3 regions of the Lysinibacillus sp. NPDC059133 genome follow, and region 2 is predicted to be linked to each of the others. Evidence: riboswitches for the same ligand, from Rfam matches in the RefSeq annotation. Region 2 holds a riboswitch; each other region holds the start of a gene.

Region 1 (6,671 bases), on a different contig from region 2:
GGATAGGACTCGAAGCGACGGAAAGAAGGGCTGAAGCGACGGATAAAAGTGCCAAAGAGACGGAAAGAAAACGAAGCGACGGATAAAGCATTCGAGGCGATGGAAAGAAGGGCTGAAACGACGGATAAAAGAGCCAAAGAGACGGATAGGAAACGAAGCGACGGAAGAAGAGCCGAAGTGACGGATAAAAGAGCCAAAGTGACAGATAGGACTTGAAGCGACGGATAAGGCAATCAAAGCGACGGAAAGGAAACGAATCAAATCAACGGATAGGTTATCCCAACGTTTGCGAAAGTTTCATAAAGATGCATATAGTGCAAAGACTATTATTTTTACTGATCAACAATTTCTTTTGAATTAATAGAAAGTAAGTTAAGTATTAATTATTTGCGGATTTTCTTTAAAAAGGATAAAAAACCCTAATATTGTAATTAGTCAGAAAAATAATAAAATTATCTTGACGAATAAGTTAGTTTTATAGTAGTATCTTAATAATCAATTAAATATTCAAACCTCACGTTTTTTCTATTGTGAGGTAGAGGCGCGGTATTTATTAGTTCATTGTTGAGTAAAAGCAAGCGAAGACGCAATGAAGAAGGATCTATCGCCGAAGTGTAAAAGGAGCTCGTACTTTTATGCTGGGTCTGCAGTGAATAAGTGCAGGACTGTCCTAGTAGATTTTTTCCAGGTTTACTAGGTTGTGCTATCTCGGAATGATGGAATTATAGTGAGGATTTGGGCAACTGTTGAAAAGTAAGACCTAAGTTCAGAGCTTAGGCTTTTTTAGTACAGTTGTCTTATTTTTTTACAGAAAAAGGGGGAGTTTTACATGAAAAGAAAATGGTTAGTAGTAATGTTGACCGTAGTGACTGCAATTTTGCTAGCTGCATGTGGTACTAGTGACAAGAAGGAGCCATCGTCATCTAGTAATGACGGGGGCAATACGAGTAACGAGGAAGCTGGCGGCGAATTCCGTATTGGGATGGAAGCAAGTTATGCTCCGTTTAACTGGACGCAGCAAGGTGATGCAAATGGCGCAGTAAAAATTGCCGATAATGCAGAATATGCAGGCGGTTATGATGTACAAATGGCGAAAAAAATAGCTGAAGGCTTAGGAAAAGAATTGGTTATCGTAAAATTGGAATGGGATGGCTTAGTACCAGCTCTACAATCAAATAAAATCGATGCTATCATTGCAGGTATGTCACCTACTGAAGAACGTAAGCAAACGATCGACTTCACAGAAAACTACTATACGTCTGATTTTGTAATGGTTATTAAAAAAGGTAGTAAATATGAAAAAGCAACATCTATCCAAGATTTCTCTGGTGCAAAAATCACATCACAGTTAAATACATCTAACTACACTGTTATTGATCAAATCAAAGATGTAAAAAAACAAACAGCAATGGATAGCTTCCCAGCAATGCGAGTAGCATTAGAAGCTGGAAAAATTGATGGCTACGTAGCAGAACGTCCAGAAGGTATTTCCGCTGCTGCTGCAAACGATAAATTCACATATGTAAAATTTGAAGAAGGCTTCGATACAGATATTTCAAATACATCGATCGCAGTTGGTTTACGTAAAGGTGATGCAAATCTTGAAAAGATTAATGAAATCTTAAAAGGTATTTCTGAAGATGATCGCCAAAAAATTATGGAGGAAGCCATTCACCAACAACCAGCAGCACAATAATATGATTGCGCGGGCTAGCTGCTAGTCCGTGCAATATCATTATACTATATTAGAATCTTTCTAAATAATAATAATGTCTTAGCTAATTGTTTCATATGATAAAAGAAACAGGGGCCCAATGAAAATGGTAGATAGCTAAGACGATTGTAAAGAAAAAGCAACATGACGTTGTTAGGAGGTACATCATGAGTCTTGAATGGATTATTTCTATAATTGAGAACAACTGGCAAATGTTTTTACGAGGTGCGTATTATACACTACTTATTTCTATTAGTAGTACAATTATTGGTGCACTTATCGGATTTTTCATCGGAATTATGCATACCATTAAAGTTCGTAAAAAGGGTGTAAAATTTTATAGCTTAAAACTCATTAATTTTATACTAACATGCTATGTCGAATTCTTCCGTGGTACACCAATGATTGTACAAGCAATGGTTGTATTTTACGGCTTAGATATAGCATTTGGTATTGATATGCACTTTATTACGGCAGGTATTTTAGTTGTTTCACTAAATACAGGCGCTTATATGGCAGAAATCGTGCGTGGCGGTATTGTTTCAATTGATCAAGGACAGTACGAGGCTGCATCGGCAATTGGTATGAATCATGTTCAAATCATGCTACATGTTGTATTACCACAAGTTGCCCGAAATATATTGCCTGCAACAGGTAACCAATTAATTATGAACATTAAAGATACAGCAGTTTTAAACGTTATTGGGGTTACGGAATTATTCTTCCAAACAAAGTCGATTGCAGGTAATAACTTCCGCTATTTCGAATCCTTCTTCGTAGCATGTGTCCTTTATTTCATCATGACATTCACAGCATCAAGAATTTTACTGTATGTAGAAAAACGGCTGGATGGACAAGATGCCTACCAAAAAGCACAGAAAGAAGCAGTATAGGGGGGCTCATAAATGACAGTTATTAAAATAGAGCATTTAAGTAAATCATTTGGGCGTAACGAAGTGTTAAAGGATGTAAATTTCCAAGTAGAAAAGGGCGAAGTTGTCTGCTTAATCGGTTCTTCAGGATCTGGTAAATCAACATTACTACGCTGCATTAATTTACTGGAAACACCAAGTGGCGGTCAAATTATTTACAAAGGTGAAGATATTTTAGATGAAAAACATAATATCCAGGAATACCGTACACATTTAGGCATGGTATTCCAGCAATTTAACCTATTCAACAATCATAATGTGCTGAAAAATTGCACAGTTGGTCAAATGAAAGTATTAAAGCGTTCGAAGGCAGAAGCCGATGAAATAGCGCTAAAATATTTACAAATTGTTGGTATGGATCAATACGTCAATGCCAAGCCACGACAGCTATCTGGCGGTCAAAAACAACGTGTAGCGATTGCACGAGCATTGTCAATGAGCCCAGAAGTAATGCTGTTTGATGAACCGACGTCAGCCCTTGACCCAGAAATGGTGGGGGAAGTTTTAAAGGTAATGCGTCAGCTAGCAGATTCCGGAAATACGATGTTAATCGTTACACATGAAATGGAATTTGCCAAAGAAGTAGCAGATCGCGTTGTCTTTATGGATAAAGGTGTTATTGTAGAGGAAGGCCCTCCAGCACAGGTTTTAGTAAACCCTCAGCATGAACGGACAAAAGAGTTTTTAAAACGGACATTAAAATAAAGTTCGGTTACAATAACAAAAAAAGTGAGTCCAAATTAATGGGCTCACTTATTTTCTAGAATTCCATTCTGCGTATATAATAAAGCAAATTGCAAATGCAACGGCTAGTATAAAAAACCATTGCGGTACACTACCAAAACTCATGTTAACACCTCTAAGTAAAATTTTTATTAGTTATCTTCATTTATTAGGGGACTCCCAACTCTGCATGTAATGGGATGAGACCTACAGTGCATCTACTGAATGAAGATCATGCCTCCTGACGCATTGTTTATCTGTGCGAAAGCAAAGCGACAGCATCAATTACGCCAAGACGAAATTGATATAGTTAAAAAAATGGATAGTTACGGAGAAAATATCGTCTTCTATGGTTTTTTTCTCCACAAGAGTACAAAAATATTATAAAATAAGTTGTAGACATTAGCTTCGTGCTAGTAAAGAGAGGTAGAGAGATTATGTTACATTTAAAATGGAAAGATGCTGCAACTGTACGTACAGTTACTTGTAAGCATACAAATGCATCAAAATATTTAGTTTCAAACGTATTAACAGTAGGGAATCAATATGATGTAAAAAATGAAACAGAAGAATTCATTTTTATTATCGATAACACTGGTAATATTGGTGGCTACTATAAAGATTATTTCGAATAAGTAAATCAATTTCGCCTTGGTGTCATTGCGTCCGGATTGTGAATTGTGCACGCACAGTTCATTCCTGGGCATCCACCGAAGGCTTTATTTTCATTCAATAGGTTTGAATGAAAATAAAAGGGTGGTTCAGATGATTTCTGAGCCACCCTTGTTTGTTGGAAAAACGAAATCATTCCCTCTTGAAGGCCTTTATTTCAGTAACATCCTGTAGATGCTCTTTTTCCTGCTCGGAAGCCGTATGAAGGTCAAAGACATCTTGGATAGCTGATTTCAGCTCATGCTGTGTTTCTTTGAATTTTGATACTTGCTGTTCAAAAGAAGGGCTCGTAAAACGATCATGTGTACGAGATAATCTTTCTTCTAGCTGCGCGTAGCGATGATCCATATGCATAGATAACATCATAGCTAACTGATTTTTCCAAAGTGGTATAAGGGTAACGATTGAAAATTCTATTTTTTCCGCTAGTGTTTGATTGGACTGTTGGATCATGCGTATTTGTGGTGCAGTTTGTAAGGCAACCTGCTGAGAAACTTGTAAGTCATAAATACGTTGATCTAGACGTTCGATTTGAGCGGCAAAGTCATTAAGCTGTTGGATAGCTAGAGGCTGTTTCGCGGCCTGTACACTAGTCACCTTTTCAGGAAGTTCCACTTCAATGGCTTGATGCTTCTTCATTTGTCCTGCTGCAATAGCAGTCGCTAACTCTTCAAAGTATCCTCTATTATGTGCATACAGTCCTTCTAGCATTTCTACATCTTTAATCATTTGAAGTTGTGCACGTTCAAGCTGAACACCAATTCGTTCTACTTGGATACTAATACGTTCAAACTCCGTTAATGTTTGCTTAACAGTAGGCTCAATTTTACCAAACATTTTTTTAAAAAAGGACTGTTTTTTTGGTTCTAATGCGTTAGGGTCTACTCGGTCTAACGTATGCATTAATGAGTCTAGCATTTGGCCGATTTTTGTGACATCTTTCTGTTTTACTTGTGCAAGCATTCGATCGGCAAATTGAGAAAGTGATCGCTGTGAATCTTGCCCTAAAGACAGGACTGATTCGAAGTTTGTCAGGTCAAGCTGACTAGCAAATAGAAGTGCACGACTTTGTGCAAGAGGCGATAGCGTTTCATACGTCGCCATCGCCTCATTATTTGTAGTCTCTAAATAAGATTGCACAAGTGGGGAAATACCTTGTATTGTATTTAGTTGAAATGCGTGATCATTTGCCGTCACTTGTCATCGCCTCGCCACTCCAATTGTTCTTTTCGTCGTATATTTGAACGATTCGCAAATTCGATTTCCATTTGAAGATGGTCGATGTCGTTGGAAAGCGCATCCTTTAAATCAATTTGAATCGTATCATTCAAATCGGTAAGTGTTTCTCTTGTTTTTGATAATGTAATTTGGATTTCCTTATCCTTCACAGGCTGCCTTGATAACATCGTATATTTATCCGTTAATTCAACAGCGGATGGGAGATGTGCATAAAAAAACTGTTCAACATTATAAAATTTTCGTGGATCTGTTTTAACTATTTTCACGATATTTTTTGAAATACGTGTCATCTCGAGTAATTGTTTAAATGCAGAAACAGAGCGTACACGTAAGTAGTTTTGACTTAATGTTTGAATGTTTTTATTGGCTGCTGTAAGTTGTGTTTCAATATGTTTGTACTCTTCTTTTGTTATACCAGCTATTTGCATGAATTTCTTTTTCTGTCTATGTTTCAACAACGTCGTACTGGACGCATATGTTCCAGCAAACAATAAACTACCAAGTAAGTATCCTGGATTTGCCGCAAATGCTGCGATAGAAACAGTTGTGAGAGAAATTAAGAAGCTAGCGGTATGTCTAGAGAAAAACTGTCCGACACTGAGCATGTTTCTTCCTCCTAGCATTTAAATATGTCTATCTTCTTATACGAAATAATCGACATAAAGTTTCAACGAAAAAATAAACCTTACATAAATTTTACTGCTATTTGTAAAGTTTCTCAATGATATTACATTAGAACAAGAAAATCCTTTGCTTTATTAGGAAGAAAAGGGGAAAGACGAAATAGAAGTAGAACTAACTGTCCGACATTGCTGTTTGATCTAACCCAGTTGAGTGGTATTAGTCTATCAGGACCAATCATTTTCTTTATATCGTATTCAAAATGAATGTGATTCGCGATTATTTGCAGTGCTTTACACGATTTTTTTATTTTTTCTTATAATAGGTCAACTATTAGTATTGTTTTTTTATCTGTTGTTAATTCCTCACCAACGGCGTTATATAATAAAATAAATAAGCGTATTCGAGATTTTATTCTCAAAATACGCTTACATTTCGAGTAGAGAATCATGCCTGCTTTAAGTTTATACAAGGCTTAAAATGCTTTAATTGTTCTGTTGAAAGAGTTGTCCCATCTATTGTATGGTACTCAAATTGCCCTAAATGGTCTTTATCATGAGCTAAATAAAGATAGATGACATTTGGTTCATCTGAAAAAATAACGTTTACCCAATAACTTGGAAGACCTGCAAAATGCCATTTACATTCAATAGATTGGATAGCTTTCTTCGGATAAGACAAATCTTCAATCAAATAGTTTTCGATTCTTTTTTCATATAGTTGCTTTTTGATGTGTTCTATACAAAATGGTGCAAGCAACATAATGATTA
Region 2 (6,671 bases):
GAGATAATTCAGTCGTTGTTTCCGCTAAACGACCTACAGCTATTACATTTTCTTCTGATGCAGCTGTCATTTGATGAATGCCATGTGCTGCTTCTTCAATATTTTTGCTTGTGACAGTCAAATTAGCAATATTGTTCTTCATGATGCTTAAAAAGTCAGTTAAATAATGTTCAACTTGTTTGATATTGTTTATTGTATTATGTAATTTCTTATCAATGACTGATCGAATCTTCGTCATTTCTTGCAATGAACCTTTCGAGCTGCTGGCTAACTTTCCTACTTCCATCGCGACAACATTAAATCCCTTTCCATGCTCGCCAGCACGTGCGGCTTCAATAGAGGCATTTAAGGATAGTAGTTGTGTTTGATCAGCAATCCCGGTTACACTTTTACCAACATCATCCATTTTAGTCATTTCATTAGATAACTGCTCTGTTGAATGACCTCCTTTAGCCAACAACTCCTGAACCATTTCACCTTTTGAAATGGATGATTCCATTTCCTCTACAAGGAGTAATGAATGCTGTTTTATTTCTTGAATGTTTGCATTAACATTTTGCTCAACTGCAAGCATCTCTTCAGTATTTGACGACATTTCTTCACTCATTGCTGAAATATCCCCTACACCCGCTGAAACATTTTGAACCTTTAAAGCCGTTTGAAAATTAATTAGCTCCATATGCGCTAGGACAAAGTCTAAAATCGCATTTTTCACATCAATGCTTTCCTGCTCAAGTTCTAATTCCAGGATTCGCTTTTTTAATAATTGTATTTCTAAATCGTTGTTTCTCTCAACGCCTTCATCTACTGGCTTTTGAAATAAACCGAACAATACCATACAAACTCCCACCTTCCACTTGGTAAAACATGTCACTTTTTATTATATAACAATAGAATTGGATAAATTATTAAATTGATGTGAACAAAAAAAGATGTGCCCATTCCAGAAGATTCATTCTAAGTGAAGTAGTTGATTGGAGTGGAGGCTGGGCTACTCCTTGGGGATCAGCAAAAGAGGAACGAAGGCTAAGAACATCACGTCCTGTGATAACGCCTTCGTGACCAACATCGTGTTGGCCCGAGACCCTGGAGCGAGCAAAGCGAGTGAAGCGGCTCATCGGACGCCCCCAGGAAGCTCTGCTCTGCGCGAAAGCGAAGCGTCAGCGGCAAAGAGCCCAGCCGGAACGGAAATCACCCCCTCGTTTTGCCATAGAACCCTACTTTATTTAATATGACATATTAATTTCATTGACATAATAGTTTTTCAACAACATGAAAAGATGTGCCTTTTACTGACACATCTTCTTCAACATTATATGTAAAGCGCTTGTTCTAAGTTAAATTCATCATGTAATGCATTTGCTGCATGAATCATTTCGTCCTGAGGAACAACGACAGACACTTTTATTTCAGAAGTACTGACCATTTTTACAGGGATACCTTCACGACGTAGACGATCAAACATACGGGCAGCCACCCCTGGATTAGATGCCATTCCTGAGCCAATAATAGAGACTTTTGCTAAGCCGATTTCAAAATCAGCAAAACTAAACCCTAGTGATAATTTGCTATCTTCTAGGACACGTAATGCATCGGCGAACTCCTCTTTTAAAATGGTAAACGATACAGTTGGCTTTAAGCCATCAATTATTGCTTGTACGATGATATCGACGTTTATGCGATTTTCTGCAAGTATTGTGAACATATCTGCTAACGAAGCATTAGAATAAGCATCATAACCCACCGTTAGGCGAATAACGTCTGACTCATAGGCAACACCACGTACAATTAAATTTTTCTCCATTTCAACTTCCTCCTTCAATAAAGTACCTACTGTATCTTTTTCGCTCGACCGAATGGTAACTGGGATTTGAAACTTCTTTGCTATTTCTACAGCCCGCGGGTGTAAAATTTGTGATCCTAAGTTTGATAGCTCTAGCATTTCATCATAGGAAATTTCTTTTAGCTTTCGTGCCCCAGCAATCTGACTTGGATCAGCTGTGTAGACTCCATCTACATTCGTGTAAATATCTACGCGCTCCGCCTCCAATGCTGCAGCAATAGCTATCGCCGTCGTTTCCGCACCACCTTTACCGAACGTCGTAATATTCCGAGAATTACAGATACCCTGTCCCCCTGCAACGATGACGATCTTCCCCTGCATAAAATGCTCTTCTATTCGACTAGCGTCTATCTCCTCAATACGTGCATTGCCATACATGACATCGGTTTGAATACCTACCTGCCAGCCTGTTAATGACACTGCCTCATATCCTTCTTCCTGCAAAGCAATCGCCACTAATGCACTTGATAGTTGTGAGCTTGTTGACAACAATGCGTCTAGTTCACGCTTAGACGCATTGTCTGATAGATCACGAGCCATCTTCCCTAATTCTTTAGACATCCCCCTCATTGCCGCAGTGACAACGACAATCTCAGTACCTCTTTCCTTTTCTGCAATCACCTTTTTCGCAACATCTTGAATGTGCTCTGTTGATGTTAATGTAGCACCACCAAATTTCATCACAATTCTCGCCATCCTTATCATTCTCCTTTGTATTTAATCATTTAAAGTAGCTATACTTTTGCGGCTCTTTACAAAGATAACGCTGCAAACTCAAAGCGACATTAAGTTATAGGGCTTGAACTAATACGGTTGGCATCACCTCTTACATAGTAGTAACTGCCTTGAAAGAAAGCTAAAAAGGCAGCTCCCACATAACGTGAAAGCTGCCTATAACATGTACAATAAAATAACTTGCGCATGTGTGATAGCTCTCCGAAACGATTAGAATCGACAGTCTTACATCTCTTAAATGTAAAACCAGCACAGCATCGGAAACAACGATGCTCCACTTCGGCAAGATCCCCTTTCATACATTTTCACTGGACTTGTTCGTCCTCGAATGTACTACTCCTAAATCTTGCACCTCTATCATCACTAAATAGTGAATGTATTTAATTGAACCTTATAGTTTATGGATAAATAGAAACTACAAAAAACTAAGGCTCCGTACATAAACATTGCTATATTGAAGAACAATGTTATATACAACCTTAGCATACGTCTAATCCTTTGACAATGTCTCTTGTTGAAAATAAGCATGAATATTGCTAGCTAAATTAGCAGGCATTCCTGCTTCTTCTAACGCCTGTACACTTGCCTCACGAATTTTTTTGACAGAGCCAAAATGCTTAAGTAATTGCTGTTTTCGCTTTGGACCAACGCCCTCTATATGATCGAGGACAGATTGTATAGCATGCTTCTCGTGCTGCTGTCGTAAGAAGGTAATAGCAAAGCGGTGTACTTCGTCTTGAATTCGCTGCAGTAAATAGAAGCCATCACTTGTGCGCTTTAATGCAATGACTTCAGGTGGATCACCGAATAGAAGCTGTGACGTATTATGCTTTTCATCTTTTGCTAATCCGGCAATTGGAATGACAAGGCCGAGCTCATCCTCTAATACTTCTCTTGCAACTTCCATTTGCCCCTTCCCACCGTCAATTAGTACTAAATCTGGTAAAGGTAGACCTTCTTTTAATACGCGTGTGTAACGACGACGGATTACTTCCTGCATTGCCCCGTAATCATCGTGCTTGGCAGCTGTACGTGTTTTGTACTTTCGATACTCCTTCTTTGCGGGTTTTCCATCGATAAATGCAACCATTGCAGATACAGCATCTGTCCCATGCATATGACTATTATCGAAAGCTTCAATCCGTAAAGGCGTAGAAATGCTCATAGCTTCACCAAGCGCCTCACATGCTCCTATAGTGCGTTCTTCCTGACGTTCAATAAGTTGGAACTTCGCTGCTACAGCAATTTCAGCATTTTTCGTCGCTAATTCAACTAGCTCTTTTTTTTGCCCACGTTTTGGTGTAAGTACCTTAACTTCTAATAATTCCGTTAAAATATCTGCATCAATAGATTGTGGGATAAAGATCTCCTTAGGCTTAATGTGCTCTAGCTTTTCGTAAAATCGTCCAACGAACGTTAAAAATTCCTCTTCTGCCTCTTGGTAAATTGGGAAAATCGAGACATCTCGCTCAATAAGCTTTCCTTGACGGACAAAGAAAACTTGAACACACATCCAGCCCTTCTCGACGGCATAGCCAAATACATCGCGGTTAGTTGTATCACTTGAGACGATTTTTTGCTTTTGCATGACTGTATCGATATGTGCAATTTGATCACGAAATTCCTTTGCACGCTCAAACTCTAAATTTTCTGCGGCCGCTAGCATTTTTACCTCTAGCTCCTTTTTGACTTCCTCAACCCCACCATTTAAAAATTTTGTCATATCCTCAATCATATCGTGGTAAACTTCAGCATCAATATCCTTCACACAAGGGGCTAGACATTGCCCCATGTGATAATACAAACAAACCTTGCTAGGGAGTTGTACACATTTTCGCAGAGGATATAAACGATCTAGCAGCTTTTTCGTCTCACTTGCTGCATACGCATTCGGATATGGACCAAAATATTTTGCCTTATCCTTTTTCACTTTTCGTGTTGTAATAAGGCGTGGGTGTTTTTCATTTGTAATTTTTAAATACGGATACGTTTTATCATCCGTCAGCATAATATTGTACTTCGGATCATGAAGTTTTATAAGATTAAGCTCTAAAATTAAAGCTTCAATATTGGAGGATGTCACAATGTACTCAAAATCTTCTATTTCGCTTACAAGTCTTTGTGTTTTCCCTTCATGCGTACCAGTAAAATACGAGCGCACTCGATTTTTCAGCACTTTTGCTTTCCCGACATAAATAATGGTTCCTTGTCGATCTTTCATCAAATAGCAGCCAGGCTGATCTGGTAAAATTTCAAGCTTTCGTTTAATTAAATCATTCATCGCCTACCTGCCCCCTTTTTGTTCAAACTAACATTCGTTCTTTACATGCATTATGATACTTATCTCTTTATTATATAACGAAAAAAAGCCAAGCACATCTATTGATGGCTCGACTCTTTTTTTCTTACAAATTAAGCATGTTTTGCGATAAATGCTTCTAACGCTTCTTTTGGTTGGAAACCAACAGTTTTATCTACTAATTCACCGTCTTTGAATAATAGTAATGATGGGATAGACATAATTTGGTATTGCGCTGCAGTACCTTGGTTGTTATCTACATCTACTTTTACAATTTTAGCCGCACTACCTGCAGCATCCATTTCTTCAAGAACTGGTCCAATCATTTTACATGGTCCGCACCAAGCAGCCCAAAAGTCTACTAGTACTAAACCTTCTTTAATATCGTCTTGGAAAGTTGCATCTGTTGCATGTACAATTGCCATTTGAAATCCTCCTTAAACTTACTATGTTTGTAGTATAGCATGGATAAATTCTCTTGAGCGAACAATCTGCCTAGTATGCATAATTTATGAAAAACAAGGTCGAAAATGGCATTAAGTTGATTTGTTATTTAGCTTCATTTTCTTGAAAACGACCTTTAAAGACATACGTTAACGTAATAAAGAGATAAATAGCTAATGTAATACCTGTTACGATAATAGATGTTGTAAAAATAATACCAATCAGGATTGCACTTAACGCAATAATAGCTATCCAAGTTGTATAAGGGAACCATTTCACTGCATAGGCACTTGTTTTTTCCGGCTGTATTTTACGCGATTTCAAATGCGCAATCGCAATAATTAGCCAAATAAATAACACGGTATATCCAAGTGAACCCATTAGGAAATCAAAAGTTTTGCTTCCCGCAAATAAAGAAAATATTACAGCTATATATAAAGCTAACGTACACATTAATATGGCATATACCGGAACTTTCCTTTTTGATAAATAGGCAAAGATTTTAGGAACACGCCCGTCCACAGCTTGTGTATACAGAACACGTGATGAACCATAAAGTCCTGAGTTCATTGATGAAATAATGGCAAGTAAAACAACAGCGTTCATAATATGGTCAGCACCAGGAATCCCAATCATTTTAAAAACCATTACAAACGGACTTTCTGGCACCCCGTTTACTTCATTCCAAGGAATCAAGCTAACGATTATAAAGAAAGGAATTAAATAAAAAGTCACGATACGTACTAATGTACTGCGAACAGCTTTTGGCACTACTTTCTCTGGATTTTTCGTTTCAGCTAATGTAATACCAATAATTTCAGTACCACCATAAGAATAAATAACTACAAGCATTGCAGCAATCAACCCCATTGATCCGTTCGGGAAGAAACCACCATGCTCCGTTAAATTTGAAAAACCAACAGCTGTATGATTACCAAAAGTAACAAGCAATAAAATTAATCCCGCTATAATGAACACCACAATAACGGTAATTTTAATTAACGCCAGCCAATATTCAGTTTCAGCAAAAACTTTCACCGATAACAAGTTAATGGCTGTAACTAACACCGAAACAGATAATGCAAGTATCCAAATTGGATAATCTGGCAACCAATACTGAATAAAAATTGCCGCAACTACAGCTTCTGCTGCAATATTTAACACCCACATTTTCCAATAAATCCAATCTAGGAAATAAGCTGGATACTTTCCTAAAACGGCTTGCACTAAATCTCTAAATGTTCTCGCTTCGCTATTGCGGACTGCCATTTCTGCTAAACCTTGCATAACAAATAGCAGAATAATCCCACCAATTAAGTACGCAATAAGTACTGATGGCCCTGCCATATC
Region 3 (6,671 bases), on a different contig from region 2:
TAATACAATTGTCATCCATTAGTTTGAAATTAGTAATATTTAATTTACTTTCTATAATAAAGGCAGCCTTTTCCCCATCATTGACAGTCACTTCAATATAATCTGTTTGACTACGATTGACAGCGTCCATTGATACTTCCTTAATTAATCTTCCATCTTTAATAACCCCAACTGTATCTGCCAATTGTTCAATTTCACCCAATATGTGACTAGAGATCATAATGGTAATGCCATACTCTTTACAAAGCATCTTGAATAGCTCTCGAAGTTCTTTAATGCCGACTGGATCTAGTCCATTAATCGGCTCGTCTAAAATAAGTAATTCCGGCTTCGTAATAATTGCACGTGCAATACCCAATCGTTGTTTCATCCCAAGAGAAAAGTCTTTCACTCGCTTATTCTCCGTATTTGTTAATTTTACTAAATCTAGAACATGCGCAATTTCTTTCTTGTCATAATAGCCCATATATTCGCAATGTAATTCTAAGGTTTCCAGTGCTGTTAAATCTTCATAAAAAATCGGATATTCAATAATCGTCCCCATCCTTTTCAGCACTTCGTATGAGCGGTCGTGTAATTTCTCACCAAAGATTTCAATATCTCCACTCGTTGGCTTCGTAAGGTTAGTCAGCATTTTCATGACAGTGGTTTTCCCGGCACCATTAGGACCTAAAAAACCGTATATCTCTCCCTTTTTCACATGCATAGTAACAGCCGAAACGACTTCTTTCCCCTCAAACACTTTCGTAAGCTGATTTGTCTTCACAATATATGTCATGTAAATCTCTCCTTTAAATTTAACTATCCTTATTATAAAAAATGAAACTCTCTAATTTATTACTTGATTCTTACAAATTTCTTAAGCGCATAAGAAAAGCTTGTAAAGCAATTAAAATGCTCTACAAGCATGACTGCTCAGTATGTCATTCGTTTTAAAGAAACTGTAAAAATAGTCTTCTCATATGGGATACTGGAAAGCTGGATGGAGCCCTCCATTAATTCTACTAGACGTTTTGTAATCGTTAAGCCAAGACCACTCCCTTGGAAGGATTTATTTCTGGAATCCTCAAGCGTATACATTCTTTCAAAAACATTATCAATATGATATTCATCAATTCCCTTACCACGATCCCATACATCAATAAAAATATTCGTATCATCATTTCTTACTGTAAGTCCAATAATGTTTCCCGCCGCCCCATAGGCAATAGCATTTGACAATAAATTATTCAGAACCCTATCTAACGCTTCTTCATTGCCAAGTGCATTCAAGGATATCTCTGGTATTGCTATATCAATCTCTAGTCCCATCGACGTGATCATATCGTAAAATGATAAAATATTTTTCCGGCAAATTTCACTTACATTAATTTTCGTCATTGGATAATCTGTATCTCCAGCCTCCAATTTTGCCAGATCAAAAAATGTATGGATTATTTTTAATACTTCCAATGTTTTCGAATGAACGCCAGTGAGTAATCGTTGCCGCTCCTCGTCACTAAGTGCCTGATTAAGCTGCAGCATTTCCGTATAACCTAGTACAACTGTTAAAGGTGTTTTAAGATCATGTGATATATTGGCCAACATCTTTTTCATGGAGCTTTCCATTTTCCGATGCGTTACCAACACTTTTTGATTGTGGTCTAACAATGCATTCATCGTAATCAGTAACTGCTGTAATTCTTGATTAGCTGTCGATACTAAAACCTTTTCGCTCGACTGTTCATCAATGATTACTTGCAGTTTTTGATGCATGTATTGAATCGTAGCATCTTGTTGTTTTTTTGCTTTCACTTGAAAAATAATAATTCCTACGAGTAACACAATAATCAGTAATAGAAATATAATCATCATGATGTTTACCCTTCAAATTTATAGCCGATTCCCCAAAGCGTTTTAATATACCTAGGATTGGATGGATCGTCTTCAATTTTTTCGCGCAATCTTCTTATATGTACATTAATAATATTTTCATCTCCATAGTAAGCATCATTCCAAATCAATTGATATATTTGCTGCTTTGTAAAAACTCGATTACGATTTGTCACGAATAATTTTAAGATAGCAAATTCCTTTGATGTGAGCTTTACTTGTTGTCCATTCTTCTCAGCTGAAAAATTAATTAGGTCGATCGATAAGTTGTCTATCTCTACTATATCTTTCTTCTCCTCTACTTGACTGGAGTATTTCGTAGCTCTTCGAATTGCGGCTTTAACACGTGCCGAAAATTCCAGCATCGAGAACGGCTTGGCAATATAATCATCTGCCCCTAATCCTAACCCTAACGCTTTATCAACATCACTATCCTTGGCTGACATAATGATAATTGGAAGTGATGCTTGCTCTCGTATAATCTTTAAAACTTCTAATCCATTAAGCTTCGGTATCATAATATCCAAAATCACTAAATCAAAGGGTTTGTTTAAACAATATTGTAAGGCTTCTTCTCCATTTACTGCAGTGGTAACATGGAATCCCTCCATTGTTAAATAGCTTTCTACCATTTCACGAATGGCTTCGTCATCTTCTACTAGTAAAATATGCTTTTGCACGTTCATGCACCTCTTCCTAATATAAAGCAGTCTATATATGACTTGTCATTACTATGATCATCACCACAAAGAGGGGTTGATTTCCGTTCCAGCTGGGCGCTTTGTTGTTGCTGTCGCTACGCTTTCGCACAGATAAAACATTTGTTGCTGTCGCTACGCTTTCGCACAGATAAAACATTTGCCGCTGACGCTTCGCTTTCGCGCAGAGCAGAGCTTCCTGGGGGCGTCCGATGAGCCGCTTGGGGCAACAGATGTTTTTTGCGCGAAAGCGTAGTGCTAACGAAGCGTCAGCAGCAGGATGTTGGTCACGAAGGCGTTATCACAGGACGTGATGGTTTTAGCCTTCGTTCCTCTATCGCTAATCCCCAAGGAGTCGCCCAGCCTCCACTCCAATCAACTTATATGCATGGTATACGTTTCAACAAATGTCCTACCCAAAATTTGATGATGTGTTATTTATCTATCATTTTACCATATTAAGGTTGTGCACCAAAAGTGGGGACGATTCGAGAAACTAAAGTCCTCTTTTTATTCTCTCCAGTAATTTTATCTGAAGCCTAAAATGCAGATTTGTCATATGTATTGGTTGGTATATTGTTAGCAATAATCCAAATAATTTAGAAAGGACTGGAGAAATGACTTTTAGAAGGAATTACAGTTTTTTTCTATTGCATTTTGTATTATCGGATTGTTATTGTTTTATGCTAGTTCATTAAGTAAGAACGGTATTTTTTGGGATTTACTTTTATGTAGGTGCTCTACTTTGGATAATGAGTATATATTTTGGGATATCCGGAATTCGATCAAAACAAAAAGGTATATCTAAATATTTAAGATTACTCATCATTTTGCTTATTCTTGTCATCTACGGATCGATGATTGCAATTATGGGGGTACGAGGTTTTGGAGCTTAAAGATTAATCGTTCATTTGGAGTATTTTGATTGTACATCTAGAATTACAAATTTATTATTTAACTAAAAAAACTGCCCTGCAAGTCATTTTTATGACTCACAGGACAGTTTTATTTTTTATTATTCGACTTTTAAATCACATTGCTCTAATGGATGCATTTTTGTTTTATGCTTGATTTTATAGCCAAGCCATAAGAATAAGAACAGTGGAATACCGATATAGGAGACAAAGACTCCATACCAGTCTATTGTATTACCCATAAAGGCATTGTAGTTTTGTCCAATAACAACAATCATACAAACCGTAAAGGCAAATAGCGGGCCGAATGGGAATAGCCTTGCTTTATACGGCAGCAATTTCGGATCTAATCCCTGTACCTCGAACGCTCGACGGAAACGGTAATGGCTAAATGCAATTCCTAGCCAAGCAATGAAGCCAGACATCCCAGAGGCATTTAGAAGCCACATGTAGACTACACCATCACCAAAGAATGAAGCTAAAAATGCTAGGGAGCCTACAGCTAAAGTCGCCAGTAATGCGTAAATCGGAATACCTCGACGGCTTAGTTTAGCGAAAAATTTCGGTGCATGTCCATCTACTGCCAATTGCCAAAGCATACGAGAAGATGCGTACAGCCCTGAATTCCCTGCTGACAGCATTGCCGTTAAAATGATAGCATTCATCAATGAAGCAGCAAAGGCAATTCCTAAACGGTCGAACACCAGTGTAAATGGTGAAACAGCGATATCTTCAGATAGCAAACGTGAGTCTGTAAATGGAATCAGCAGCCCAATTGCACCGATCGCTAAAATATAGAATAAAAGAATTCTCCAGAAAACAGACTTAACAGCTTTCGGAATATTTTTACCAGGATCATCTGTTTCACCTGCTGTTATTCCAAGTAGCTCTGTCCCTTGGAACGAGAATCCAGCAGCTAAGAAAATACCAAATGTAGCAAGAAATCCACCGTGGAATGGTCCATCACTGATAAAGAAATTCGTAAAGCCTACCGGAGCGTTTCCTCCTAAAATACCAAAAATCATTAAGAAACTGATGATAATAAAAATGATGACAGTTACAACCTTTATCATGGCAAACCAATATTCACTTTCACCATAGCTTTTTACCGATAATAGATTGAACGTTAAAACGACAGCAATAAATAAAACAGTCCAAAGTGCTGATGAGCTATCTGGGAACCAATATTTCATAATTAATGATACAGCAGAAATTTCTGCCGCAATTGTAATTGCCCAGTTGTACCAGTAGTTCCAGCCAAGCGCAAAGCCTAGAGCTGGGTCTACAAATTTTGTAGCATACGTACTAAATGAACCCGATGATGGCATATAAGCTGCCATTTCGCCTAAGCTCGTCATTAAAAAATACACCATGATACCGATTAATGCATAGGCGAGTAGTGCACCGCCAGGGCCTGCTTGTGCAATGGCACCACCACTAGCTAAGAACAATCCTGTACCGATTGTACCGCCCAATGAAATCATTGTAATATGACGGCTTTTTAATTCCTTTTTCAGCTTAGGCGCTTTATGGCCGAGCTGATTGACTTTTATTTCACTCATGATATAGCTTCCTTCCTTTTATAAGAGGCAAAAAAATGCCATCACATGAACGTTGCTGTGATGGCTAAGTAAATCCTCTGTTCTTTCAAAATGATAGCTCAACACGTTGTTCAAACGTGACAGTTCTGTTCCTTTCGGAGACAGCCCCAGCATGAGGTTTTCAAGTCCCCTCACACTTCGGCGGTATTTCCTTTCAACTAATATCTCTAATGCTTGTCATTTCCATTAGCATACTCTTAAATACCGCGACCTCTACCTCATTATAAACATGAGGCATATAATTATTAAATTTACGATGGATATTATTCTAACATACAACCTATGACATTTCAATAACTCAAGTAACATTCTATATTTTATGAATTTTCTACTATTTTTATTATTGTGATAAAGTGGTATAGTGGTTCAATCATAATTGTTCTAACAGGGGGGATTTATTTGGCTACTCATGAACATACCGATACTTATCCTAGCAGGAAAATTAATTGGAAAGGTACAACCTTATTATTAGTTATCGGCGTAATTTGTATTGCCTCGACATTACGGATGCCGCTAACAGTTGTTGGACCTATTATTTCCTTTATCCGCGAAGACCTCGGCATATCCAATGTACTAGCGGGCTTTCTAACAACAATCCCATTGTTAGCATTTGCAATCATCTCACCTTTTGTACCAATTGTCGCACGTAAAATCGGGCTAGAACTAACATTATTTTTATCGACTATTCTTTTGGCGTTAGGGATTGTAATACGCTCCCTCGGAACAACTAGTTTGCTCGTATTTGGTACTGCGCTAATTGGTATAGCCATTTCATTCGGTAACGTACTTATTCCAGGATTGCTTAAACTGAAGTTTCCCTTTCACGTAGGTTTACTTATGGCATTTTTCACAATGTCGATGAATTTGACAGCTGGACTCGGTGCTGGCATTAGCTATCCTGTTGCCCATTCATCAATTGGCTGGCAAGGTGCACTGGCAGTCGCACTTGTTCTCGTGGCGTTAACTATTTTAATATGGATTCCACAGTTGAAATTTAATAAGCCTGAACCTAATGTTAAAACTACGAAAAAACGTACACCTTTATGGAAATCACCTGTTACTTGGGCAGTAGCGGGAACTATGGGATTTCAGTCATTATTATTCTATACAACCGCTGCTTGGATTCCTGAAATATATATAGCACAAGGATTAGCTGCAGATCGTGCAGGATGGATGTTTTCCATCATGCAATTTTCACAAGTCCCAATGGCATTAGCGGTGCCTATTATCGCTAGTAAAATGACATCTCAACGACCTCTCGTATTCATGTTTACGGCATTTTACTTAATTGGCTTTATCGGACTAGTGATGGAATGGACAAACCTCGCTATACTTTGGATGGTGCTACTAGGCTTAGCCGGAGGAGCTTCATTCTCATTAGCGATGATGTTCTTTACATTACGTACCCGTACCGCTTTTGAAGCAGCTGATTTATCAGGTTTTGCGCAATCATTAGGGTATTTATTAGCTGCAATCGGTCCAATCTTATTTGGTTATTTGCATGATTTATTTGGTGGCTGGAATACGGCTGGTTGGTTATTTGTTGTCGTAGTATTGATACTCTTCTTATGTTCATTTAGGGCTTC

The links. A riboswitch is a leader RNA that binds a small molecule or an ion and turns the genes downstream of it on or off. The one in region 2 is predicted to bind lysine.
Region 1: another riboswitch for lysine. It lies ahead of ACFXN8_RS06675 (transporter substrate-binding domain-containing protein); the one in region 2 lies ahead of ACFXN8_RS02740 (aspartate kinase).
Region 3: another riboswitch for lysine. It lies ahead of ACFXN8_RS25485 (amino acid permease); the one in region 2 lies ahead of ACFXN8_RS02740 (aspartate kinase).

Annotation. Positions count from the first base shown of each region.
Region 1 is NZ_JBHZDH010000008.1:87,343-94,013, forward strand. Features, by position in the region: lysine riboswitch at 529-714, shown strand; gene ACFXN8_RS06675 (transporter substrate-binding domain-containing protein) at 830-1,696, shown strand; gene ACFXN8_RS06680 (amino acid ABC transporter permease) at 1,882-2,607, shown strand; gene ACFXN8_RS06685 (amino acid ABC transporter ATP-binding protein) at 2,620-3,351, shown strand; gene ACFXN8_RS06690 (DUF6501 family protein) at 3,807-4,004, shown strand; gene ACFXN8_RS06695 (toxic anion resistance protein) at 4,174-5,238, opposite strand; gene ACFXN8_RS06700 (5-bromo-4-chloroindolyl phosphate hydrolysis family protein) at 5,235-5,885, opposite strand; gene ACFXN8_RS06705 (DUF3139 domain-containing protein) at 6,349-6,671, opposite strand, start outside.
Region 2 is NZ_JBHZDH010000003.1:40,908-47,578, forward strand. Features, by position in the region: gene ACFXN8_RS02735 (methyl-accepting chemotaxis protein) at 1-838, opposite strand, end outside; gene ACFXN8_RS02740 (aspartate kinase) at 1,313-2,539, opposite strand; lysine riboswitch at 2,765-2,943, opposite strand; gene uvrC (excinuclease ABC subunit UvrC) at 3,069-4,859, opposite strand; gene trxA (thioredoxin) at 4,991-5,302, opposite strand; gene ACFXN8_RS02755 (amino acid permease) at 5,427-6,671, opposite strand, start outside.
Region 3 is NZ_JBHZDH010000091.1:970-7,640, forward strand. Features, by position in the region: gene ACFXN8_RS25470 (ABC transporter ATP-binding protein) at 1-778, opposite strand, end outside; gene ACFXN8_RS25475 (sensor histidine kinase) at 916-1,851, opposite strand; gene ACFXN8_RS25480 (response regulator transcription factor) at 1,860-2,552, opposite strand; gene ACFXN8_RS25485 (amino acid permease) at 3,586-5,046, opposite strand; lysine riboswitch at 5,133-5,309, opposite strand; gene ACFXN8_RS25490 (CynX/NimT family MFS transporter) at 5,485-6,671, shown strand, end outside.